Linked DNA regions of Tsuneonella mangrovi. The protein of the gene in region 2 interacts with the protein of the main gene of each other region in a pairwise test. Links are inferred from orthologs where the notes say so. Each region holds a gene or a part of one and is shown on either strand. Other genes may lie near its edges.

What was found.
Region 1: the proteins of sucC (region 2) and sucD interact in binary tests that used the Escherichia coli proteins (3 or more experiments, as listed by UniProt). The link is inferred for Tsuneonella mangrovi from one-to-one orthologs.

Annotation. Positions count from the first base shown.
Region 1 is NZ_CP022889.1:1,101,055-1,109,446, forward strand. Bases 1-2,857 are described here. They hold sucD (succinate--CoA ligase subunit alpha), read left to right. Parts: upstream 1-912; coding sequence 913-1,803; downstream 1,804-2,857. Other genes in these bases: mdh (malate dehydrogenase), read left to right, coding at 1-874; CJO11_RS05425 (2-oxoglutarate dehydrogenase E1 component), read left to right, coding at 1,831-2,857. Also shown: more of CJO11_RS05425, read left to right, coding at 2,858-4,689; odhB (2-oxoglutarate dehydrogenase complex dihydrolipoyllysine-residue succinyltransferase), read left to right, coding at 4,705-5,970; lpdA (dihydrolipoyl dehydrogenase), read left to right, coding at 5,981-7,378; CJO11_RS05440 (amidase family protein), read left to right, coding at 7,461-8,392. UniProt on the Escherichia coli protein: Succinyl-CoA synthetase functions in the citric acid cycle (TCA), coupling the hydrolysis of succinyl-CoA to the synthesis of either ATP or GTP and thus represents the only step of substrate-level phosphorylation in the TCA.
Region 2 is NZ_CP022889.1:1,840,939-1,856,583, reverse strand. The notes cover bases 207-3,104. They hold sucC (ADP-forming succinate--CoA ligase subunit beta), read left to right. Parts: upstream 207-997; coding sequence 998-2,212; downstream 2,213-3,104. Other genes in these bases: CJO11_RS09080 (electron transfer flavoprotein subunit alpha/FixB family protein), read left to right, coding at 3,078-3,104; CJO11_RS09085 (electron transfer flavoprotein subunit beta/FixA family protein), read left to right, coding at 2,292-3,038; CJO11_RS09095 (3'(2'),5'-bisphosphate nucleotidase CysQ), read right to left, coding at 207-892. Also shown: CJO11_RS09100 (YiaD family glycine zipper/OmpA-like lipoprotein), read left to right, coding at 1-37; more of CJO11_RS09095, read right to left, coding at 104-206; more of CJO11_RS09080, read left to right, coding at 3,105-4,007; CJO11_RS09075 (hypothetical protein), read left to right, coding at 4,064-4,993; CJO11_RS09070 (GNAT family N-acetyltransferase), read right to left, coding at 4,974-5,531; CJO11_RS09065 (DUF445 domain-containing protein), read right to left, coding at 5,528-6,781; CJO11_RS09060 (efflux RND transporter permease subunit), read right to left, coding at 6,820-10,242; CJO11_RS09055 (efflux RND transporter periplasmic adaptor subunit), read right to left, coding at 10,253-11,440; CJO11_RS09050 (hypothetical protein), read right to left, coding at 11,596-13,398; CJO11_RS09045 (GtrA family protein), read right to left, coding at 13,395-13,814; CJO11_RS09040 (NAD(P)/FAD-dependent oxidoreductase), read right to left, coding at 13,861-15,444; CJO11_RS09035 (PilZ domain-containing protein), read right to left, coding at 15,567-15,645. UniProt on the Escherichia coli protein: Succinyl-CoA synthetase functions in the citric acid cycle (TCA), coupling the hydrolysis of succinyl-CoA to the synthesis of either ATP or GTP and thus represents the only step of substrate-level phosphorylation in the TCA.

The DNA.
Region 1 (8,392 bases), 750 kb from region 2 along the record:
CGTCCTGTTCGACATCGCCGAGGGCATTCCGCAGGGCAAGGCGCTCGACCTGTCGCAGTGCGGCCCGATCGAAGGGTTCGACGCGAAGATCACCGGCACCAACGATTATGCCGATATCGCCGGGGCGGACGTGATCATCGTCACTGCCGGCGTGCCGCGCAAGCCGGGCATGAGCCGCGACGACTTGCTGGGCATCAACCTCAAGGTGATGAAGTCGGTCGGTGAAGGCATCAAGGCCAACGCACCCGACGCATTCGTGATTTGCATCACCAACCCATTGGACGCGATGGTCTGGGCGCTGCGCGAATTCTCGCAGCTTCCGCACAACAAGGTGGTCGGCATGGCGGGCGTGCTCGACTCCGCGCGCTTCGCCACCTTCCTCGCCTTGGAATTCGGCGTCAGCGTCAAGGACGTGAACGCCTTCGTCCTCGGCGGCCACGGCGACACCATGGTCCCCGTCACCAGCTACACCACGATCAGCGGCATACCGGTCAACGACCTGGCCAAGATCAAGGGCATCGACCCTGCGCGCATCGACGAAATCGTCCAGCGTACCCGCTCTGGCGGCGGCGAGATCGTCGGCCTGCTCAAGACCGGCTCGGCCTACTACGCCCCGGCCACCAGCGCCATCGCCATGGCCGAAGCCTATCTCGGCGACCAGAAGCGCATCCTGCCCTGCGCCGCATATGTCGAAGGCAAGTACGGCCTCGACGGCCTCTACGTCGGCGTCCCCGCCGTGATCGGCGCGAACGGCATCGAGGATGTGGTCGAAATCGAACTATCGGACGAGGAAGCGAAGAACCTCAAGGTCTCGACCGACGCGGTCGAGGAACTGCTGGTGGCCTGCAAGGGGCTGGATAGCTCGCTCGCTTGATTGCCATTCTGGCACCCTATTTCACAAGAGGCTGATCAATGAGCATTCTCGTCGACAAGAACACCAAGGTCATCACCCAGGGGATGACCGGCGACACCGGCACGTTCCACACCCAGCAGGCGCTCGATTACGGGACCCAGATGGTTGCCGGTGTGACCCCGGGCAAGGGCGGCACCGAACACATCGGGCTTCCGGTCTACGACACGGTGAAGGAAGCCAAGGATGCGACCGGCGCGACCGCCAGCTGCATCTACGTGCCGCCGCCGTTCGCCGCGGACTCGATCCTCGAAGCGATCGACGCGGGCATCGAGCTGATCGTGACCATCACCGAAGGCATTCCGGTGCTCGACATGGTCCGCGTGAAGCGCGCGCTCGACGGATCGAACAGCCGCCTGATCGGCCCGAACTGCCCCGGCGTGCTGACGCCGGGCGAATGCAAGATCGGCATCATGCCCGGCTCGATCTTCAAGAAAGGCTCTGTCGGCGTCGTCAGCCGTTCCGGCACGCTGACCTACGAAGCCGTGCACCAGACCACGATGGTCGGCCTCGGCCAGACCACCGCCGTCGGCATCGGCGGCGACCCGGTCAACGGCACCAACTTCATCGACGTGCTCGACCTGTTCCTCAAAGACGACGAGACCAAGTCGATGATCATGATCGGCGAGATCGGCGGCAGCGCGGAAGAAGAAGCCGCCGAATTCATCGCCCACAAGGCCAAGCAGGGCATCCGCAAGCCGATGGTCGGGTTCATCGCCGGACGCACGGCACCTCCGGGCCGCCGGATGGGCCATGCGGGCGCGATCGTATCGGGCGGCCAGGGCGGCGCGGAAGACAAGATCGCTGGGATGGAGGCGGCGGGCATCCGCGTGTCGCCTTCGCCCAGCGAACTCGGCACCACGCTCGACGCGCTGCTGAAGGAACTCGCGTAAACACTCTCTCCTCCCCGGAGGCCTGATATGGGCAACGAAGCACACGATTTCCTCCCCGAGCTCACCGACCAGGACGGGCCGCAACCCGGCCCGAGCTGGAGCAACCCGCGCTGGCCGCTTTTCGGCGGCGAGAGCGAGGACGAGCTGACGCAGGCGCTCGACCCGACGGCAATGAAGTTGGCGGTGAAAGCCGCGGCGGCAAAGTCGGGCAAGGCGATGGACGAGAAGGCGGTCGAACAGGCGGCCGACGATTCGATCCGCGCGATGATGCTGGTGCGTACCTACCGCGTGCGCGGACATCTTGCCGCCGATCTCGACCCGCTGGGCCTGTCGACCCACGAACTTCCCGCCGACCTTACGCCAGAATACCACGGCTTCACCGGCGCGGCGCAGCAACGCCCGGTCTATGTCGGCGGCACGCTCGGTCTCGAATGGACGACGATTTCCGAGCTCGTCGCGATCTTGCGCCGCAACTACTGCGGCAAGGTCGGCTTCGAATACATGCACATTTCCGACGTGGAGGAGCGGCGCTTTATCCAGGACCGGATCGAAGGTATCGACGCGGTCATCACCTTCACCCCCGAGGGAAAGCGCGCGATTCTCGCCGCCGTGATCCGCGGCGAGCAGTACGAGGATTTCCTCGGCAAGAAGTACGTCGGCACCAAGCGTTTCGGCCTCGACGGCGGCGAATCGATGATCCCCGCGCTCGAAGCGGTGATCAAGTACGGCGGCCAGCTCGGCGTGCGCGAGATCATCTACGGCATGGCGCACCGCGGACGGCTCAACGTGCTCGCGAACGTGATGGCCAAGCCCTACAAGGTGATCTTCCACGAATTCTCGGGCGGCAGCGCCAATCCGGAAGATGTCGGCGGGTCGGGCGATGTGAAGTATCACCTCGGCACCAGCACCGATCGCGAGTTCGACGGGATCAAGGTGCACATGAGCCTGGTCCCCAATCCCAGCCACCTGGAAGCGGTCGACCCGGTTGTGCTCGGCAAGACCCGCGCACAGCAGGCAATCCGCGACGACCTGAAGAAGCACGAGCAGGTCCTGCCGGTGCTGATCCACGGCGATGCGGCGTTCGCGGGCCAGGGCATCGTGTGGGAATGCTTCGGCTTTTCCGGGGTGCGCGGCTACAACACCGGCGGTTGTTTGCACTTCGTGATCAACAACCAGATCGGGTTCACCACAAGCCCGAAATTCGCCCGGTCGAGCCCTTACCCGTCCGACGTCGCCAAGGGCGTCCAGGCACCCATCCTCCACGTTAACGGCGACGACCCCGAGGCGGTGACCTTCGCCTGCAAGCTGGCGATCGAATACCGCCAGCTGTTCGGCCGCGACATCGTGATCGACATGTGGTGCTATCGCCGCTTCGGCCACAACGAGGGCGACGAGCCGAGCTTCACTCAGCCGCTGATGTACGACCGCATCCGCCAGCACCCCAAGGTCAGCGTGCTCTATTCGGGCCGCTTGCTGCAGGAAGGCATGGTCAAGGAAGGCGATGCCGACACCATGCGCGAGGAGTTCCGCGCGCATCTCGACGAGCAGTTCCAGGCGGCCGACAACTACGAACCCAACCATGCCGACTGGTTCGGCGGGCGCTGGGCGGGGCTGAACAAGCCGGTCGATCCGGAGGAGGCGCGACGCAACGTCGACACCGCGATCTCGCGCAAGCTGCTCGACAGCCTCGGGCGGACGCTGACGACGGTCCCCGACGACCTGACGATCCACAAGACGCTCGGCCGCGTGCTCGACGCCAAGCGCAAGATGTTCGACGATGGCGAGGGGTTCGACTGGGCCACCGCCGAAGCGCTCGCTTACGGAAGCCTCGTGACCGAAGGATACGGCGTGCGCCTGTCGGGCCAGGATTCGGGCCGCGGCACATTCAGCCAGCGCCACGCGGTGTGGGTCGACCAGACCGACGAGCGCAAGTACATCCCGCTATGCCAGCTGCCGCACGGCAAGTTCGAGGTCTATGACAGCCCCTTGAGCGAATACGGAGTGCTCGGCTTCGAATACGGCTTTGCGCTCGCCGACCCGAAAACTTTGGTGCTGTGGGAAGCGCAGTTCGGCGATTTCGCCAACGGCGCGCAGATCATCATCGACCAGTTCATCGCCAGCGGCGAAGCCAAGTGGCTGCGCGCCAACGGCCTGGTGATGTTGCTGCCGCACGGATACGAAGGCCAGGGTCCCGAACACAGTTCGGCCCGGCTCGAGCGCTACCTGCAGTTGTGCGCCAACGATAACATCCAGGTGTGCAACATCACCGTTCCGGCGAACTACTTCCATGTGCTGCGCCGCCAGATGCTGCGCCCGTTCCGCAAGCCGCTGATCATCATGACTCCCAAGAGCCTGCTGCGCCATCCGATGGCGAAGAGCAGCGTCGAGGAGTTTATCGGCGAGAGCCACTTCAAGCGGATCATGTCCGACACTGCCGAGATCGCGGACAAGAAAGTCCGACGGTTGGTGCTGTGCAGCGGCAAGGTCGCGTATGACCTGATCGAGAAGCGCGACGCGGAAGGGCTCGACGATGTCTCGATCGTCCGGCTTGAACAGCTCTATCCTTTCCCCGGCGAACCGCTGGCAATCCGGCTCAAGCGGATGACCGGCCTCAAGGAAGTGATCTGGTGCCAGGAAGAGCCGAAGAACAACGGTTCGTGGTTCTTCGTCGAGAGCAAGATCGAAGCTGCGCTCGATGCGGCGGGCCACAAAGGCATGCGTCCGCACTATGCCGGGCGCGACGTGGCCGCTTCGCCTGCCACCGGCCTCGCCAAGCGCCACGCCCAACAGCAGGCCGCGCTGGTCAATGCCGCACTCGGCCTCGAGGGCGGTGAACAGCCACCACGCCCCAAGCGCAAGACCGCGCCCCGCAAGAAACCCGCCTGAGGAACAGGAAGCACGATGTCACAGGAAGTCAAAGTCCCCACGCTGGGTGAATCGGTCACCGAAGCGACGATCGGCGAATGGCTCAAGCAGCCGGGCGATCCGATCGCGGTCGACGAACCGATCGCCAGCCTCGAGACCGACAAGGTCGCGGTCGAAGTGCCCTCCCCCATCGCGGGTGTGATGGGCCAGCAGAAGGTCGCCGTCGGCGATACGGTCGAAGTCGGCGCGGTGATCGCCACGGTCGAGGAAGGCGGCGCGGCTGCTGCCCCGGCGAAGGCCGCCGCTCCCGCGCCAGCTCCTGCGGCTCCCGCGAGCAGCGACAACGAGACGATCGAGGACACCGTGCCCGCACAGGCCAAGATCCACGATCCGGAAAGCACCCAGACGCTTTCGCCTGCGGTGCGCCGCGCAGTGCTCGAACACGGGGTCGACCCGACGCAGATCAAGGGCACCGGCAAGGACGGGCGGCTGACCAAGGAAGACGTCATCGCCGCCGCCGAAGCCAAGAAGGGCGGCAGTGCGGCGCCCGCTGCGGCAGCTGCCTCCGCTTCGGCCCCTGCAGCAACCGCGACCGCTCCGGGCCGCAACGAGGAACGCGTCAAGATGACGCGGATGCGCCAGACGATCGCCAAGCGCCTGAAGAGCGCGCAGGACACTGCTGCCCTACTGACCACCTTCAACGACTGCGACATGAGCGCAGTCATCGAAGCGCGCGAGAAGTACAAGGACGTGTTCGCCAAGAAGCACGACATCAAGCTCGGCTTCATGTCGTTCTTTGCCAAGGCGGCATGCCTTGCGCTGAAGGACATCCCTTCGGTCAACGCCCAGATCGACGGCGAGGAGATCGTCTACTTCGACTACGTCGATATCTCGGTGGCGGTGAGCGCGCCCAACGGGCTGGTCGTCCCGGTGGTGCGCGATGCCGACAAGAAGGGCTTCGCGCAGATCGAGAAGGACATCGCCGATTTCGGCAAGCGCGCGCGCGACGGCACGTTGACGATGGAAGACATGAAGGGCGGCACCTTCACGATCTCCAACGGCGGCGTGTTCGGCGGCCTGATGAGCACCCCGATCATCAACCCGCCGCAGAGCGCCGTGCTCGGCCTCCACCGCATCGAAGACCGTCCGGTCGTGCGCAATGGCGAGATCGTGATCCGCCCGATGATGTACATCGCGCTATCCTACGACCACCGGCTGATCGACGGCCGCGAAGCGGTGACTGCACTCAAGACCATCAAGGAAGCGATCGAAGATCCCACCCGGATCCTGATCGACCTCTGAGGAACGAATAATGGCTGAATACGACTACGACGTCCTCGTCATCGGTGCCGGGCCCGGCGGCTATGTGGCCGCGATCCGCGCGGCGCAGCTGGGGCTGAAGACCGCCTGCGCCGAGGGGCGCGAGACGCTCGGCGGCACTTGCCTCAACGTCGGCTGCATCCCTTCGAAGGCGATGCTCCATGCCAGCGAGTATTTCGAAGCGGCGAGCGGCGGCGCGATGGCGGCGATGGGGATCGACGTGACCCCCAAGCTCAACCTGCCCAAGATGCACGAGCAGCGCCTCGACGCGGTTGGCGGGCTGACCAAGGGCATCGAGTTCCTGTTCAAGAAGAACAAGGTCGACTGGAAGAAGGGGTACGCCAGCTTCGTCGATGCGCACACCGTCGAAGTCGGCGGCGAGAAGGTCACGGCCAAGAACGTGGTCATCGCCACCGGTTCCTCGGTCGCCCCGCTACCAGGGGTCGAAGTCGACAACGCCAAGCAGGTCGTGGTCGATTCGACCGGCGCGCTCGAACTGGCGAAAGTGCCCAGAAAGATGGTCGTAATCGGCGGCGGCGTGATCGGGCTCGAGCTCGGCTCGGTGTGGCGGCGGCTCGGGGCGGAAGTGACCTGCGTCGAATTCCTCGACCAGATTCTGCCGGGCATGGACGGCGACGTGCGCAAGGAAGCCAACAAGATATTCAAGAAGCAGGGGATCGTGTTCAAACTCGGCACCAAGGTCACCGGCTGCACCGTCAAGGGCAAGAAGGCGACGCTGACGCTCGAACCGGCCGGCGGCGGCGATACGGAAACGCTCGAAGCCGACTGCGTGCTGGTCTCGATCGGGCGCAAACCCAACACCGAAGGGCTCGGGCTCGACAAGATCGGCCTCGAAACCAACCGGCGCGGGCAGATCGAAACCGACCACGATTTCCGCACCAAGGTGGACGGCGTGTGGGCAATCGGCGACGTGATCCCCGGCCCGATGCTGGCGCACAAGGCCGAGGACGAAGGCATCGCCGTGGCGGAGAACATCGCCGGGCAGACGGGCATCGTGAACCACGACGTGATCCCCAGCGTCGTCTACACCTGGCCCGAGATCGCCGGGGTCGGCCTGACCGAGGAAGCAGCCAAGGATCGCGGTGCGGTCAAGACCAGCAAGTTCCCGATGATGGCCAACAGCCGGGCGAAGACCAACCACGAGCCCGACGGGTTCGTGAAGGTCATCGCCGATGCGGAGACCGACCGTGTGCTGGGCGTGTGGTGCATCGCAAGCGTTGCCGGAACGATGATCGCGGAAGCCGCGGTAGCAATGGAATTCGGCGCGACCAGCGAGGATATCGCCTACACCTGCCACGCACACCCGACGCATTCCGAAGCGGTCAAGGAAGCCGCTATGGGCGTGCAGGGCAAGCCGATCCATATCTGAGCGAACACAGGGACTGCGACAACGGGTTTGACGTAGCGGGCGGATTGCGCCCATTCCTGCGACAAAAGCAGGAGAGAGATGCGTGATTCCCAAACTGACCAGTGAACCCGGCGCGAGCGAAGTCGCCGCCCAGGTCCGTTCCGGCGCGCTGTCGCCGCTCGAAGCGGTGGAGGCGTGCATCGCCCGGATCGAGGAACTCAACGGCCCGCTCAACGCGGTGATCGTGAAGGACTACGACCGGGCGCGCGAAGCCGCGAAGGCGCTGGACGGTCAATCGGCCGAAGATCGTCCGCTGTTCGGCGTGCCGATGACCGTGAAGGAAAGCTTCAATGTCGCCGGGCTGCCAACAACCTTCGGGCACCTTGAATTCAAGGACTACGTCGTCGCAAACGATTCCCGCGTGGTCCGGCTTCTCAAGGACGCAGGGGCAATCATCGTCGGCAAGACCAACGTCCCGCCCGATCTTGCAGACCTGCAATCGAACAACCCCGTTTATGGTCGCACCAACAACCCGCACGACCACTCGCGCGTTTCAGGCGGCTCGTCGGGCGGCTCAGCGGTCGCGCTGGCATCGGGCATGGTACCCGCCGAATACGGCAGCGACATCGGCAGCTCGATCCGCAACCCGGCGCACTTCAACGGGGTGTTTGGGCACAAGCCGACCTTCGGGTTGATCAGCCGCCGCGGGCACGCACACCCGGCTGCGGGCGGGCGCGACGTGCACGACGGGCCGCTCTCTGTGGCCGGGCCGCTCGCGCGCTCGGCGAAAGATCTTGAGCTGCTGCTCGACGTGACCGCCGAACGACCCCTGCTGCGCAAAGCGAAGGCGCTCAAGGACATGCGCTTCCTTGCCCTGATCGAGCACCCGGTGAGCGAAGTCGATGCGTCGGTGCGCGATCCGATCGAAGCTGCGATTGCAATGATTGAAGCCGCCGGGGCGACGGTCAAGCGCAAGAGCGACCTTCTGCCCGACCTTGCCGAGCAGCACGCCAACTATATGCGGCTGCTCAACAC
Region 2 (15,645 bases):
TATCCAGGCGGCGCAGCAACAGCAGCAAGGGCAATAGGCCGCGCTGCCAGGAAGCGATCGAGAAAGCCGGTCCTCGTAGGGGCCGGCCTTCGTCGTTTCGGCGTTAGTCCGGCTGCGCGGAAATGGCGGCGGCCCGCTCGGCCAACCGCGCAACCGCATCGCGGTGGATGGCGGGCGATGTCGCGAGCACTCCGAACGCGCGTGGATCGCGCTTGTTGTAGCCGAGCGGCTTGCCGAAAGCGTCGGTCACCGCTGCCCCCGCTTCGCGCGCGATAAGCGCGGCGGCGGCAACGTCCCACTCCCAGCCCCAGCGAAGCGTTGCGACGAGATCTGCCTCGTCTGCGGCGACCATCGCCATGCGCAGAGCAATCGAATTGGGCTTGTCGACAATCACGAGATCGGCATCGATTTTCGGCACGGCATCGGCGGGTACGCGAGAGCCGGCGAAGTCGCGGCGGGTCGATGCGACCAACCTTCGGTCGTTGCGCCAGCTGCCCTGCCCGGCCACGCCGACCCAGTGCTCTTCGCGCGCGGGGGCATCGAGCACCCCGATCAGCGGTCGATGTTCGCTGATGAGCGCGATTGAAACAGCCCATCCGGGCCTGCCGCGAATAAAGTCGCGGGTGCCGTCGATAGGGTCGACCAGCCAGATCAATCCTTTGCCGAGCCGCTTGGGATCGTCGGCGGTTTCTTCGCTCAGCCAACCTGCCGCGGGGAGCAAGGCAGACAGCTCGCGTTTGAGGAACGAATCGACCGCCATGTCGGCTGCCGAAACCGGATTGCCGGGGTCCTTTTCCCAGCTTTCGAGCGAATGACCGGCACCAGGCCACATATCATGGGCAATGCGCCCCGCTTCGCGGGCAATTTGTCCTAAGCGCTCGGTGTCGATCACCCTATCGCTTTTGGGGCTGCACCGCACCCTTTTCAAGCATACGAATCCATGCTTAGGCGCGCACAAACCTCCATCCCGACCATTCCCGATTGGACCAGACACCCCATGAACATCCACGAATACCAGGCCAAGGAACTGCTGGCGAAGTACGGCATCGGCATCCCGACGGGCTATCCGGCCATGTCGATCGAGGAAGCTGTCGAAGGCGCGAAGAAGCTTCCGGGGCCGCTTTATGTCGTCAAGGCGCAGATCCACGCCGGCGGGCGCGGCAAGGGCAAGTTCAAGGAATTGGGAGCCGATGCCAAGGGCGGCGTCCGGCTTGCCAAGTCGATCGACGACGTGAAGCAGGATGCCGAGGAAATGCTCGGCAACACCCTCGTCACGGTGCAGACCGGCGAAGCAGGCAAGCAGGTCAATCGGCTCTACGTCACCGACGGAGTCGATATCGCCAAGGAATACTACCTCTCGCTGCTGGTCGATCGCGGCTCGGGCCGTGTGGCGATGGTCGTGTCCACCGAAGGCGGGATGGATATCGAAGCGGTCGCGCACGATACTCCCGAAAAGATCACCACCATCACGATCGATCCGGCGCAGGGCTTCATGCCGCACCACGGCCGGGCGGTGGCGTTCGCGCTCAAGCTCAAGGGCGACCTCAACAAGCAGGCGCAGAAGCTGGCAAAGCAGCTCTACACCGCGTTCATGGAACTCGACTGCGCCATGCTCGAGATCAACCCCCTGGTGGAAACCAAGCCTGATTCTTCTGGGGCCGCCAACCTGCTGGTGCTCGACACCAAGATGAGCTTCGATTCGAACGCGCTCTACCGCCACAAGGATGTCGAGGCGATGCGCGACGAGACCGAAGAAGACCCGGCCGAAGTCGAAGCGAGCCAGTACGACCTCGCCTACATCAAGCTCGACGGCAATATCGGCTGCATGGTCAACGGCGCGGGGCTCGCGATGGCGACGATGGACATCATCAAGCTCAACGGCGCGTTCCCGGCCAATTTCCTCGACGTGGGAGGCGGCGCCACCACCGAGAAGGTGACCGCAGCGTTCAAGATCATCCTCAAGGACCCGGCGGTCGAGGGTATCCTGGTCAATATCTTCGGCGGGATCATGAAGTGCGACGTGATCGCCAACGGCATCGTCCAGGCGGCGAAGGACGTGAACCTTTCGGTCCCGCTGGTCGTGCGCCTCGAAGGCACCAACGTGCAGCAGGGCCAGGACATCCTCAACAACTCGGGGCTGCCGATCGTCAGCGCCGACGATCTCGGCGACGCCGCGAAGAAGATCGTCGCCGAGGTCAAGCAGGCTGCCTGAGCAACGCTTGACGTTTACGTAAAGGTGAGTTAGGGCGCGGAGCAATTCAGGCCGTGCCCTCAATGAAGGAACAGAAGCGATGAAAATCCTCGTCCCCGTCAAGCGGGTGATCGACTACAACGTGAAGCCGCGCGTCAAGGCGGACGGCACCGGCGTCGATCTCGCCAACGTCAAGATGAGCATGAACCCGTTCGACGAAATCGCGGTCGAGGAAGCGCTGCGAATCAAGGAAGCTGGCAAGGCCGACGAAGTGATTGCGGTCTCGATCGGCCCGGCCAAGGCGACCGAAACGCTGCGCACTGCGCTGGCGATGGGGGCAGACCGCGCGATCCTGGTGCAGACGGATGACGAGGTCGAACCGCTGGCAGTCGCCAAGATCCTCAAGGCAATTGTCGAGGCCGAGACCCCAGGTCTCGTGATCCTCGGCAAGCAGGCGATCGACGACGATTCGAACCAGACCGGCCAGATGCTCGCCGCGCTGCTCGGCCGTCCGCAAGGCACCTTCGCCAACACCGTCGAAGTCGACGGCGATTCGGTGACCGTTAAGCGCGAAGTCGACGGCGGTCTCGAAACCGTGAAGCTTGCGCTTCCCGCGATCGTCACCACCGACCTGCGCCTCAACGAACCGCGCTACGCTTCGCTGCCGAACATCATGAAGGCGAAGTCCAAGCCGCTCGATACCAAGGCCCCCGCCGACTACGGCGTCGACACCGCACCGCGCATCAAGACGCTCAAGGTTACCGAACCGCCGGTCCGCCAGGCGGGCGTGAAGGTCGCCGACGTCGACGAGCTGGTCGCCAAGATCAAGGCCCTCGGGATCGCCTGATCCCGTCACCGCAAGCACTCAATTCAAGGACGCCAATCGATGAAAACTCTCGTTCTGGTCGAACATGACAACGCTTCGGTGAAGGACGCCACGTTGTCGGCCGTCACCGCCGCTTCGAAGCTCGGCGAAGTCCACCTGCTGGTCGCCGGCTCGGGCTGTGCCGGGGTGGCGGATGCCGCCGCCAAGATCGCCGGGGTGGGCAAGGTCCACCTGGCCGACGATCCGGCCTACGCGCACCAGCTGGCTGAAAACGTCGCGCCGCTGGTGGCGGACCTGATGGGTCACCACGATGCGTTCCTCGCGCCGGCCACCACCACCGGCAAGAACATCGCCCCGCGCGTCGCCGCGATGATCGACGTGATGCAGCTGTCCGACATCATCGGGATCGAAGGCGACAAGACCTTCACCCGCCCGATCTACGCCGGCAATGCGATCGCCACGGTCGAATCGAGCGATCCCAAGCTGGTCATCACCGTGCGCGGCACCGCGTTCGAGAAGGCTGCGCCCGAAGGCGGCAGCGGCACCGTGGAAGCCGTCAGCGGACCGGGCGATGCCGGCACAAGCAGCTTCGTCGGCAGTGAAATCGCCAAGAGCGAGCGCCCCGAACTCACCAGCGCCAAGGTCATCGTGACGGGCGGCCGCGCGCTGAAGGACGCCGAGACCTTCAAGGAATACATCTTCCCGCTGGCCGACAAGCTCGGTGCAGCGGTCGGCGCGAGCCGCGCGGCGGTCGATGCGGGCTATGTCCCCAACGATTACCAGGTCGGCCAGACCGGCAAGATCGTCGCCCCGGAGGTCTACATCGCGATCGGCATTTCGGGCGCGATCCAGCACCTTGCCGGCATGAAGGACTCCAAGACGATCATCGCGATCAACAAGGACGAAGATGCGCCGATCTTCCAGGTCGCCGACGTTGGCCTCGTGGCAGACCTGTTCAAGGCGGTGCCGGAACTCACCGAAAAGCTTTGATTTCACGCATTTGATCGGGCACCCTTTGGCCTCGAAGTAGAGGTCAGGGGTGTGCGATGCGCTTTCTATTTGCTTTGCTGATGGCGGCGATCGCCCAGCCAGCGTTGGGCGACGACGGGGGGACAAAGCCGACCACGCTCGAACCGGTTAGCCCCTGGAGCCTCGACTACGCCGAGACCCACTGTCGCCTTTCGCGTCTGTTCGGCGACAAGGACCACCCGACAGTCTTCTTTCTCGAGCAGTACTATCCCGATTCGACGTTTAGGTGGGTGGTCGGCGGACCTAAGGTCGGCAACATCGCCAGCGGGGCAGAAGTCCGCTTCCAATTCGGTCCAGGAGCAAAAATCTCTCAGTTGGGCTACACCAAGCTTGACCTCGGAGACTTCGGCAAAGGGTTTTCGACACAAGGGCCTGAGGTCACAGAGTCGGAACCGCTGATGATCAAGGATGACGGGGCGAAAGGCGACGATCAGTCAAAAGAGCCCCAAAGCCAAGCAGTCGCAGGCATCCCTCATCTCAAATCTGAGATCGGTCGTTCGATCGACTGGCTCGCCCTTGAACCCAATTCCGGAAATGAAGTTCGTCTCTCCCTCGGAAATATGCAAAAGCCCTTTGAGGCGATGAATCAATGTACCGAGAATTTGGCTTCTCATTTTGGAGTCGATGTCGCAGCCCAAAAGGTCCGGAGAAAAGGACCAATCTGGTCCAATAGAATGGACGTTATTCCGATGCTCTTTGCGGCGCATCCTCTCGAGTTGCCCAGAGGAGGTCCAAAGGCGACCTTCACCCTTATTCTATTGATTGATGCGAACGGCAAGCCGACGAATTGCCAGATGATTCCGATGACCGCAGAGTCAAACAATTGGGACAAGGAACTCGCCTGCAAGATTTTGGCTCGCCGAGCCAGTTTCGAACCGGCAATCGGCGCGGATGGGGAACGGCAAGCCTCGTTTTACGGGACTCAGGTTAGTTTCGTTCTACGCTAATAGCCGCTTCCCGTCGCAGCAGCTGCACTTCGTCGCCATCCGGCAAGGTAGCCAGCCGCGTCGGTGCGAATCCCAGCTTGCGCGCAACGCCCAGTGATGGCGCATTTTCCGGGGCGATCATGCACATGATCTCCTGCGACCCATGTTCGGCATCGAACCAGTCGAGCACCGCGCGCATCGCCTCGGTCGCGTATCCCTTGCCGACATGGCCGGCAGCGAAGATCCACCCGGCTTCCGGCTTGTCGTCCATGTCCTCGCCCAACCCGCGATACGAACGGAACACGCCGCAATTGCCGATCACTTCGTGCTGGCCGCGCAAGCGAACCATGAAAAAGCCATAGCCCCACAGGAACCAGCTGCCCGCCCCGCGCTGGAATCGGGTGACGTGTTCGGCGCGGACCGTCGTCGGGCCCAGGAAGCGCCCCGTCTCGGGATGCGAGACGATCGCGAACATTTCCGCTTCATCGCTGGGGCGCGGCAGCCACAGCTCCAACCGATCGGTCACCACAACCGGAGCGCGCACTTCGCTCTTGATCACAGGAACCAATCCAACGTGTAAATCGCGAGCCCGACCAGCCCGCCCACGAGCGTGCCGTTCATGCGGATGAACTGGAGGTCGCGGCCGACGGCACCTTCGATCCGGTCGGTAACTGTGCGCGCATCCCACCGGCGTACCGTTTCCGACACCAGCTGGACGATCTGGCTGCCGTAGCGGCTTGCGATGCCGACTGCGGTACGGCGCGCGAAACGGTTGATCTGCGCTTGCAGGCGGACGTCTTCCTGCAGGTTGCGTCCGAGTTCGGCGAGCGTTTCGCCCATTTGCCCTGACAGGCCACCATCGCCATCGCGTGCAGCGAGGATCAGCGAGGCACGCAACCGCTCCCACACCCCCAGCCACCATGCCGCCACCGCCGGGTTGTCGAGCAAGTCGCGCTTGGTCTTTTCCACCCGCGCCCGCAGCTCGGCATCCTCCTGCAAGTCGACCGCGAGCTTCGCCAGGCCTTCGTCGAGCTTGGTACGAATCGGGTGATCGGGCTCGACAAGAACTTCCGCCAGCAGCTTGTAGAGCCCGTCGATCACGGAGTTGGCGAGCCGTTCGTCGAGACCCGTCCAGCGCACGATTGCGTTGGCGCGCTCGTGGATGATCTGGCGAACCATCTCCTCGTTCGCTTCGAGCGTGATCCCGGTCCAGCGGATCGCCGAATCGATCAGCGGCAGGTGGCGCTTATCGGCAATCGCGGCGTCGAGCATCTGACCGAGCAGCGGGGCCACATCGACCCGTTCAGCGAGCGACTTGAGCCCGCCACGCACTTCGGTCCCGAGCCGCTCAGGCTCGAGCGATTCGAGAAATTCGGCGAACAGTTCCGCCGCGCCGGCCCGGATCCGACCGCCGCCACCGGCACGGTCCGCAGGCCCTGCGAGGTAGTCACCCAACGAACGCGCCAGGTTCATATCGCTCATGCGCCGCGCAACCACCACAGGGGTCATGAAATTGTCCTGCAGGAACTGCGCCATCGTGTCGGCGATGCGGTCCTTGTTCGCCGGGATGATCGCGGTGTGCGGGATCGGCAGGCCAAGCGGGCGGCGGAACAGCGCGGTCACTGCGAACCAGTCAGCCAGCCCGCCGACCATCGCCGCCTCGGCAAATGCCCGCACAAATCCCCACGCGGGGCTGAGATGGAGCAATTGCCCGCTGGCTACGAACAGCGCCGCCATCGCCAGCAGCAAGCCAGTGGCGGTGCGACGCATTCCGCGCGCACGATCGGGTATGGCCACTGTGCCCCTCATGCGCTTCCAACGCGTGGGGGGAGTCGGGGTTTCACCGCTCACTCAGCAGGCAGGCCTTCGTCGAGTTCGCGACCGCGGTGGGGAGGCAGGTGTTCATCGCCCGGGGTGTAGGTCAACAAACGAGTGCGCAGCCAGGGTCCAAGGCGCTTCTCGAACCCGTCAGCCAGGCTGAACCCTGCCGGAATCAGCACCAGCGTGAGCACCGTCGACAGCAACAAGCCGCCGATCACCACCATGCCCATCGGCGCGCGCCAGGCTCCGTCGCCCGATAGCGATAGCGCGGTCGGAACCATGCCCGCGGTCATCGCGACGGTTGTCATCACGATCGGCTGCGCACGCTTGTGGCCCGCATCGAGGATCGCCTGCCGCTTGGGAACCCCGGCCGCCATTTCCTCGATCGCGAAGTCGATCAACAGGATCGAGTTCTTGGCGACGATCCCCAGCAGCATCAACAGGCCGATATAGACCGGCATCGAAATCGGCTGCCCGACGAGGGCCAACGCCAGCAGGCCTCCGAGCGGGGCCAGCAGCAGAGATGTCATGTTGACCAGCGGGGACACGAAGCGGTGGTAGAGCAGCACCAGCACCGCGAAGACAAGCAGGATTCCGCTGACCACCGCGACCATGAAATTCTGGATCATCTCGGCCTGCCACTTGTCCTGGCCAACCGCCTTGTTGGAAACTCCGACCGGCAGGTTCTTCATTACCGGGAGCGCATTGATCGCTTGCATGACCGGCCCCTTGACCGCTCCCGGGCCAAGATCGGCCCCGACGACCACGCGGCGCGACTGGTTGTAGCGCTGGATCTGGGTCGGGCCCGCACCGAAGCGGATTTCCGCCACGCGCGAAAGCGGGACGGTGCCGCCGCTTGCGGTCTGCACAGGCAGGTTTTCGATCGTCGCGATGTCGCGGCGCGATTTCTCGGGCAGGATCACACGGATCGGTACCTGCCGGTCGCTGAGTGAGAACTTGGCCGCGTTCTGGTCGATCTCGCCCATCGTGGCGATGCGGATCGTCTGGCTCAGCGCTGCCGTTGTTACACCCAGCTGGGCGGCCAGGTCGAAGTGCGGCACGATCAGCAGTTCGGGCCGCTGGAGGTCAGCCGCAATCCGCGGCGCGACCACGCCCTTGATCCCGCGCATCTCGTCGACGAGCTTCTGCGCCGTTTTGTCGAGCAATGCCGGGTTGCTGCCCGACAGCATCACCGTGAGGTCGCGCCCGCTGCCGCCCCCACCGCTGTTCTGCGACTGGAAGCTGACGCGCGCGTCGGCGATGTTCTGGAGCGTGGGGGTCATCCGGCGCTCGAATTCGACGCTGGTATCGTCGCGCTCGCTCGCCGGGACGAGTGAGACATACAGGGTTGCGCTGCCTTCGGAGATACCTTCGGTCACCCGCTCGACCTCGGGCTGCTTGCGCAAAATCGCTGCGACCTCGTCGGCCACCTTTTCGGTTTCCCAGATCGTCGTTCCCGGCACCATCTCGACCGACACCTGGCTGGTGTCCTGGTTGATCGAAGGCTGGAACTGCTGCGGCAACCCGGCAAACAGCGAAACCGTCATGACAAGGGCATAGATGCCCAGCCCGAAGGCATAGAGCCGGTGGTCTCGCATCCGCGCGCGGGTCCGCGCCCCGAGATTGTGCATGTACTGCCCAAAGGCACCCATCGTGCCGAGGACGAAGGTCAGTCCCTTGGCGACCAGTATGCCCGCGCCCAGCATCGCGAACGGAGCCACCATCGCTGCCGGAATGAGCGGGATGCCGATTCCCGAGAGGATCTTGAACACGAAAATCCCGGCGATCACAGCCACCACCGCGATCGCAATCGAAACGACCAGCACGATCGGATAGTACCACCACCGCGCCGGTTGTCGCTCGATGCCGGCCAACATCGCGTCCGACTTTGCGCTGTGCAGCGTCCAGCGCAGGACCGACATATAGCGGTCCATCAGCCAACCCTCGCCGTGCGCGGCCTTGCCGTGCGCCTTGAGGAAATAGGCCGCGACCATCGGCGTGATCATCCGGGCGACCGCAAGGCTCATCAGCACTGCGGCGACGACCGTCAGCCCGAACGCCTTGAAGAATTGACCCGAGATACCCGGCATCAGCCCGACCGGCAGGAACACCGCGACGATCGAGAAGGTGGTCGCTACCACCGCGAGCCCGATTTCGTCAGCCGCGTCGATCGACGCCTGGTACGCGCTCTTGCCCATGCGCAAGTGTCTGACGATATTCTCGATCTCGACGATCGCGTCATCGACCAAGACGCCCGCCACCAGGCTCAACGCCAGCAGCGACAGCGAATTGAGCGTGAAGCCCAGCAAGTCCATGAACCAGAAGGTCGGGATCGCCGACAGCGGGATCGCGATCGCGCTGATCAAGGTTGCGCGCCAATCGCGCAGGAACAGGAACACCACCACGATCGCGAGGATCGCGCCTTCGATCAGCGCTTCCATCGAACTGGTGTATTGCTGTTCGGTATAGACCACTGGAGTGAACAGTTCGGAAAAGTGAACTCCCGGGTTGTCGGCCTCGATCTGCTTGAGCTTGGCGAGCAAGTCGTCGTGCACTGTCACATCGGACACGTTGCGCGCGCGCTGGGCGAAGAACGATACCACCTGACGCCCGTTGACCTTGCCGATTCGGGTCTGCTCCGAATTCCCGTCGTAGACCGAAGCGACATCGGACAGCTTGACCGTGCGCCCGCCGCCAAGATTGATCTGAAGATTGCGCAAGTCGTATGCAGTGCGCGCATTGCCGAGCACGCGGACCGACTGGCGCGAGCCGGCGATCTCGGTCTTGCCGCCTGCGGCGTTGATGTTCATCTGCCGCAGCGCCGAGTTGAGCGAACTGGCGGTAACCCCCAGCGATTGCATCCGCGCCGGATCGAGCACGACGCGGATCTCGCGATCGACGCCGCCGTTGCGGGTGACGGATGCCATCCCTTCGATCGACAGCAGGCTCTTGGCGACAGTGTCGTCGACGAACCAGCTGAGCTGTTCCATCGTCATGTCGTCGGCCTGTGCGGAGTAAACTCCGATAAACCCGCCGCCGTTGATCTCCAGCTTGCGGACCTGCGGCTCAAGGATGCCGTTCGGCAGATCGCTGCGAATCTGGTCGACCGCGTTCTTGACCTCGTTGGTCGCGGTGTCGGGATCGGTCCCGATAGTGAAGTTGACGATCGTCTGCGAGGAGCCTTCGCGCGCGGTCGAACTGATATCCTCGACTCCGCTGACCGAACGTACCGCGGCCTCGACCTTCTGGGTGATCTGGGTTTCGATCTCAGTCGGGGCGGCACCCGGCTGGCTGACCTGCACCATCACTGCCGGGAACTGGATGTCCGGCATGTTGGTGATGTCCATTCGCGAGAACGACAGGAACCCGGCCACCAACAGGCCGGCGAACAGGACGATCGGTATCACCGGATTCCGGATCGACCATGCGGATATGTTACGCAGCCCCATCGACCGCGCCTTACTTGCTCAGCTCGGGCTTGATCTTGTCCCCGGGATTGAGGAACCCGCCCGCCCGCAAGACGATCCGTTCGGAGCCGGTGAGGCCGCTGGTCACGGCAATCCCGGTGGCGGTCACCAGCCCGGTCGTCACTGCGCGCCGCTGGACCTTGTCATCCTTGCCGACCACGAACACGTAGTTGCCCTTGGTATCGGTCATGATCGCCGATTCGGGCAGCAACGGTGCAGAAACCGTACCGCTGCTGAGGGTTGCGGACGCGAAGCCGCCAGGACGCAGGCCGGGAGCGTAAGCCAGCGCAATGCGCGCCTCGCCCTGCCGCGACTGCGCGTCGATCGTCGGGGCGATCTGCCACACCTGCCCGCTGAACGTCTGGCCGCTACTGACCGGGATGACCTTGGCCAGAGAGCCGACGTGGACCTTGGCGAGATCTTCCTCTCCGAGCATCGCATTGAGCTCCATCTCGCCGTGCTTGGCGATCGTGAACAACGGCGAACCGCCTGCTCCCACCGTCTGGCCCGGTTCGACGTTGCGCGTCAGTACGAGGCCACCTTCGGGCGCGAGAATGTTGAGCCGCGCGGTGCGGGCCTGCAATTCGGCGAGCGAAGCCCGCGAAGCCTGCAGTTGTGCTGCAGCCGAATCGCGGGTCGAGGTCAACCGGTCGATGTCGGCCTTGGAAATGAACCCGCGATCGACCAGCTTGAGACCGCGATCGAGATTGGCTTGCGCCAGGTTGAGGTTGGCCTGCATCACACCGACCTGCGCGCGGGCACCGGCAACCTGCTGGACCTGGACCGAGCGGTCGATCACCACCATGACCTGCCCCTTGCGGACCCAATCGCCTTCATCGACCGGCACCGACACGACGCGGCCGCCTTCGCCAACCGAGCTGACCGGGATTTCGCGCCGGGCAGCCAAGGTTCCGGTCGCTTCGATTTCACCGTCGATCGTCGTGTGCCCGGGTTGGACGACAGAAACCACCGGCACTTGGCCAGCGGGAGGCGCGGCAAGCTCGCCGGCCTCGTCGCTTCCGTGATGAATGAAGAAATAGAGCAGCGCCATCAGCACGACGGCGGCAACGACTGCGATGATCGCGAATCGACGCCGACGCGCCTGCTCGGCCGCCGCTTCCTGTTCGCCTAGGGTCATGACCGCGCCGCTTTCGGGCGCGACGGTCGATTCATAGTTCATTCGCTGTGCCCTGTCGGCCCCGTGAGTGTGTTACACGCATAGGTCACCTAGCGCAAGCGCCGGACCTCCCAATGGCGCATAGACTTGCGTGTCGGTTCGGGCAATCGGCCACTCGACGGGCGACATGGGCACCCGACGAGCGTCATGAGGCGTGCTCAGCTCTCGATTCGCCAGATTTCGAGGCTGCCGTCACCGCGCACCCGCACCGGGTTCATCCACTTCGGTGCCTTGTCCGCGAGGATATCGGCCATCAGGCCATGCGGGCTGCCTTCACGATAGAGCTGGGGTTCATTGAGATCGGGGCAGATCGCGACGTAGCGGGTGCCGCGTTGCACCAATGTGCCATGCGCATCATCTGGTGTCGCCAGGAACGTGGCAATCGTCACGTGCATCGCCTTTGCACCGCGGTGGTGGCCGCTGGCGATGACGGTCTGGCGGGTGCGGTAGAGCAACTCCGGAGCGATATCGAGCGGCGAGAGAATTTCTCCACGAGGTAGCTTGTCGAGCACTCGCGCGCCTTGGGCGAGGTCGCAGTCCGAAACCTTCGGGGGAGCGAGTGCGGGATCCTCGCTGCCCAGCGCCGCGAAGGCGCGCGCGGGGACGACCAGCCCGACCAGCGTCACCGGCGCGGTCGGGACCAGCGCCACCGCGATGCTCGCGAGCGCGAACGAGCGGCGGGCGGGATTGCGGACGCTGCGCAGCGCGATCAGCCAGCGACGCACCTGCCAGCCGATCGGAACGGCGGCGAGCGCCCCCAACACTGCGCCTGCGCGAGCCACCAGTACGGCAATTGCGAACGAGGCCAACAGCATCAGGCCATAGTCTTGCCACCAGCGGCGGGCCGAACCGGACGAAAGACGCGCCAACTGCAGCGTAGCCCACAGCGAAATCACTCCAGGGACCAGGATCCCGGCAGCGGTCGAGATGTCCTGACGCCAGATCGGCAGGCCTTCGGTAACATTGGCGTACCAGTATTTGTCGACCAGCGGATCGAGCCCGATGAATGCCCCGCTGGTGCATTGCGGGGCGACCAGCCACAGTATCGCCAGCGCCATCGCTGCCAAGCCTCCCAGTCCGGCGAGCCGCACGGCGACGGGCGGGTTGCGCAACCGACCAAGCGCGGTCGCGCCGAGCGCGCCGGCGACGAAAATTCCCACGTGGATCGGCGAAATGGCGTCGCAATGTTCGATCACGTCGGCGGTCCCGCGCGTGGCGGCGAACAGGATAACGCTCGCTGCGCCGAGGCCTTGTATGGTCGCGACGAACCAGGTGCTTTCGCCGTCCTCGCGCAGCCAACGCAGCGCGGCAACGCCGCAGATCGCTGCGGCCAAGGGCAAGCCCTCGATCGAGATCGACAGCCATGTCGCGAGCGCAGCGCCGACCACCCACCCGCCGATCCGCGGGCTTCGCGACATCAGCGCATTGACCGCAACGAGCGCGCAGACGATCTGCCAGCCGTGATGGTCGATCCGCAGCGGGCGGAGCTGCGCCATCACCGGAACCGACATCGCGAACGCCACGCAGACGTAGAAAATGTCGTCGCGTTCGAGGTGGCGCCAAGCGAAGCGCGCAAGCAAGACCATCGCGACGCCGAAAGTCACCAGCGGCACAAAGATCAGCGCGAACCCTTCCGCGCCGCCTTCACCGAGGAACGGGCGGGCGAGGAGGATCGCCAGCGCTATCGGGACATCGACCAACCGCGACCAGTGCATCGGCACGCCGCCATCGGGCGCGTCGAGACGGTGCTGGACGAGATCGTACCAGCCTTGGCCCGCGAGCAGGTCGCGCACTTGGACCAGTCGAAGCGTGTCGTCGGGATCGGGGAAACGCCAGTGGGCGATCGCCCCGGCGCTCGCGAGGATAAACAGTGCGCACACCGCCAGCCACCCCAGCGCCAGCCGGCCATAGAGCTGGCGCGGCATCGGCCCGGCATGGCCGTGAGGCACCGGTTCGCTCATGCCCGAATTCCGGGTGCGCGGAAGATCAGGTGGTTGCGCAGCAGCCAGGTGGTCGCGAAACTGGCGACGATCGCCACCAGCTTGGCGATGCGCGGATCGAACCCGGCCAATCCGCCAAGCCCGACGATCGCAGTCGTCAATCCCAGGCCGAGGAGGGCGGAACCGACGAAAAGCGCTTTCTGGCGGGTGCGTTCGGGCCCGCGTTCGGCAACGCTGTCAGTGAACACCGCACGGCTCGAAACGAGCCAATGGGCGACGATACCGAGCGAATAGCCGATCGCCGAGGCGATCGTCGCGGCGATCCCGAGCGACAGCAGCAGCAGGAAGCTGCCCATGTCGATCCCGAGCGCGATCACACTCGCTGCGCCGTAGCGGACGACGCGCTGGTCACACATCCGGATAATCGCCTGAACCATCGCCGGGTTCATACCTTCAGGAGAACGGCTGGCCGGGAGATGCGCATCACGCCGCCTCGCGTCCGTCCTTGATCCGTTCGGGGACGTCGCGCACCGATGCGAGTGCAGCCGCCTGGTCCGGGGTCGGCGCGACAGTGGTCTCGCGAGCGGGCAGCGCCTTTTCCGCGCCTTCGTCGCCCGCTTCGTGATATTCGGCATCTTCGTTGACGCACCAGGTATCGTAGAGCCGCTTGCCGGCGAGGATATTCTCCACCGTCAGCATCGCGGTCATCATCGCATGGTCCTGGTTGTTGTAGCGATGCATCCCGTTGCGCCCGACCAAGTGCAGCGTCGGATGCTTGGCCTCCAGTTCGCTACGCATCGCCTCGACGTTCTCGGCGTAAGTCTCGTCGTAAACCGGGTAGGCCTTTTCCTGGCGCACCACCGTGCCGCCGCGGACCTTCGCCGGATCGAGTAGGCCGAGAATGTCCATTTCCTTCGTCGCCAGCGCGACCAGGTCGGCGTCGTCCATCGACCACAGCCCGTCGCCTTCGAAGCAGAAATACTCGAGGCCGACGCACGCCATGTTCGCATCGGGCACCATCTCGGGCGACCAGCTGCGGAAGTTCTGCACGCGGCCGACTTGCACCTTGCTGTCGTGGATGTAGATCCAGTTGTCGGGGAACAGGTCTTCGCCTTCGACCATCAGCGCCACGGTCAGGAAATCGCGGTACTTGAGGTCGCTCGCCTGTAGCGTGCTTTCGGGCAGCGGGTGCAGGCGCCGCGCCAGCTGGCGCATCGGGGCGGAGCTAATCGCATGGGCCGCGCGGATTGTGGCTTTGCCCTCGGGTCCGTTGGCGGTGAGGCGCCAGCCGCCCTGCCCGTCAGCCGCGAGTTGGTCCATTGCGTGCCCCATCAGCACCTGGCCCTTGCCGCTGGCAACGATCTTGTCGCGCGCAGCATCCCACATCATGCCCGGGCCGAGCCGCGGGTAGCGGAAGGTTTCGAGCAGAGTCTTCACCGCCTGCCCGTCGTTGGGCTTCTTGTTGAGGCCAAGGCTGCGCTTGAGCCCGTCGATCACCGCGCCCCACAGGCTGAGACCCTTGATCCGCTGGGCCGCCCAATCCGCGCTCATTTCGTTGCACGGCATTCCCCACACCTTCTCGGTGTAGGTCTTGAAGAAGATCGAATAGAGCTTCTTGCCAAACTGGTTGCTGGTCCAGTCTTCGAAGCTTTTCACATCGCGCTTGGGGAATACCTTCGACCAGGCATAGCTCGCCATACACGCACTCGAGCGCAGTATTCCGAGGTTCCACAAGGCCTCGAACGCGCGCAGCGGATAGCTGTAGAATTTGCCTTCGTAATAGATGCGGCTCATTCGCGGGCGCTGGATGAAATCGTCCGGCAGGATCTCGTTCCACAGGTCGACGACAGCTGCGCTCTTCGAGAAGAACCGGTGCCCCCCGATATCGAAGCGGTAGCCATCATGCTCGACCGTGCGGCTGATGCCGCCGACATAGGTCGCATCCTGCTCGATGATCGCGACCGACTTGCCGGCCTTGGTCAGCAGGTAACCTGCCGTCAGGCCTGCCGGCCCGGCGCCGACAATGGCAACGTCTACCTCGATCTCGTGCGTGTCCGCAGTTGTCATTGAGCCCCCCGTCTTGCGTTCTTGTCGGGGAGTGAAGGAAATTGGTTAGGAGAAGGTAAACGGACGGCGGAAACAGCGATGGTTTCCGGAGATTTCGTGCGCTCCGGGCCCGCGCTGCGTCGTCAACTGCGCAGGCTGGCAGCGCAATCCGGTTCGGTCAGCAGCGCGGGGCACTGGATCCGCGCTGCGATCAGCGCCAGG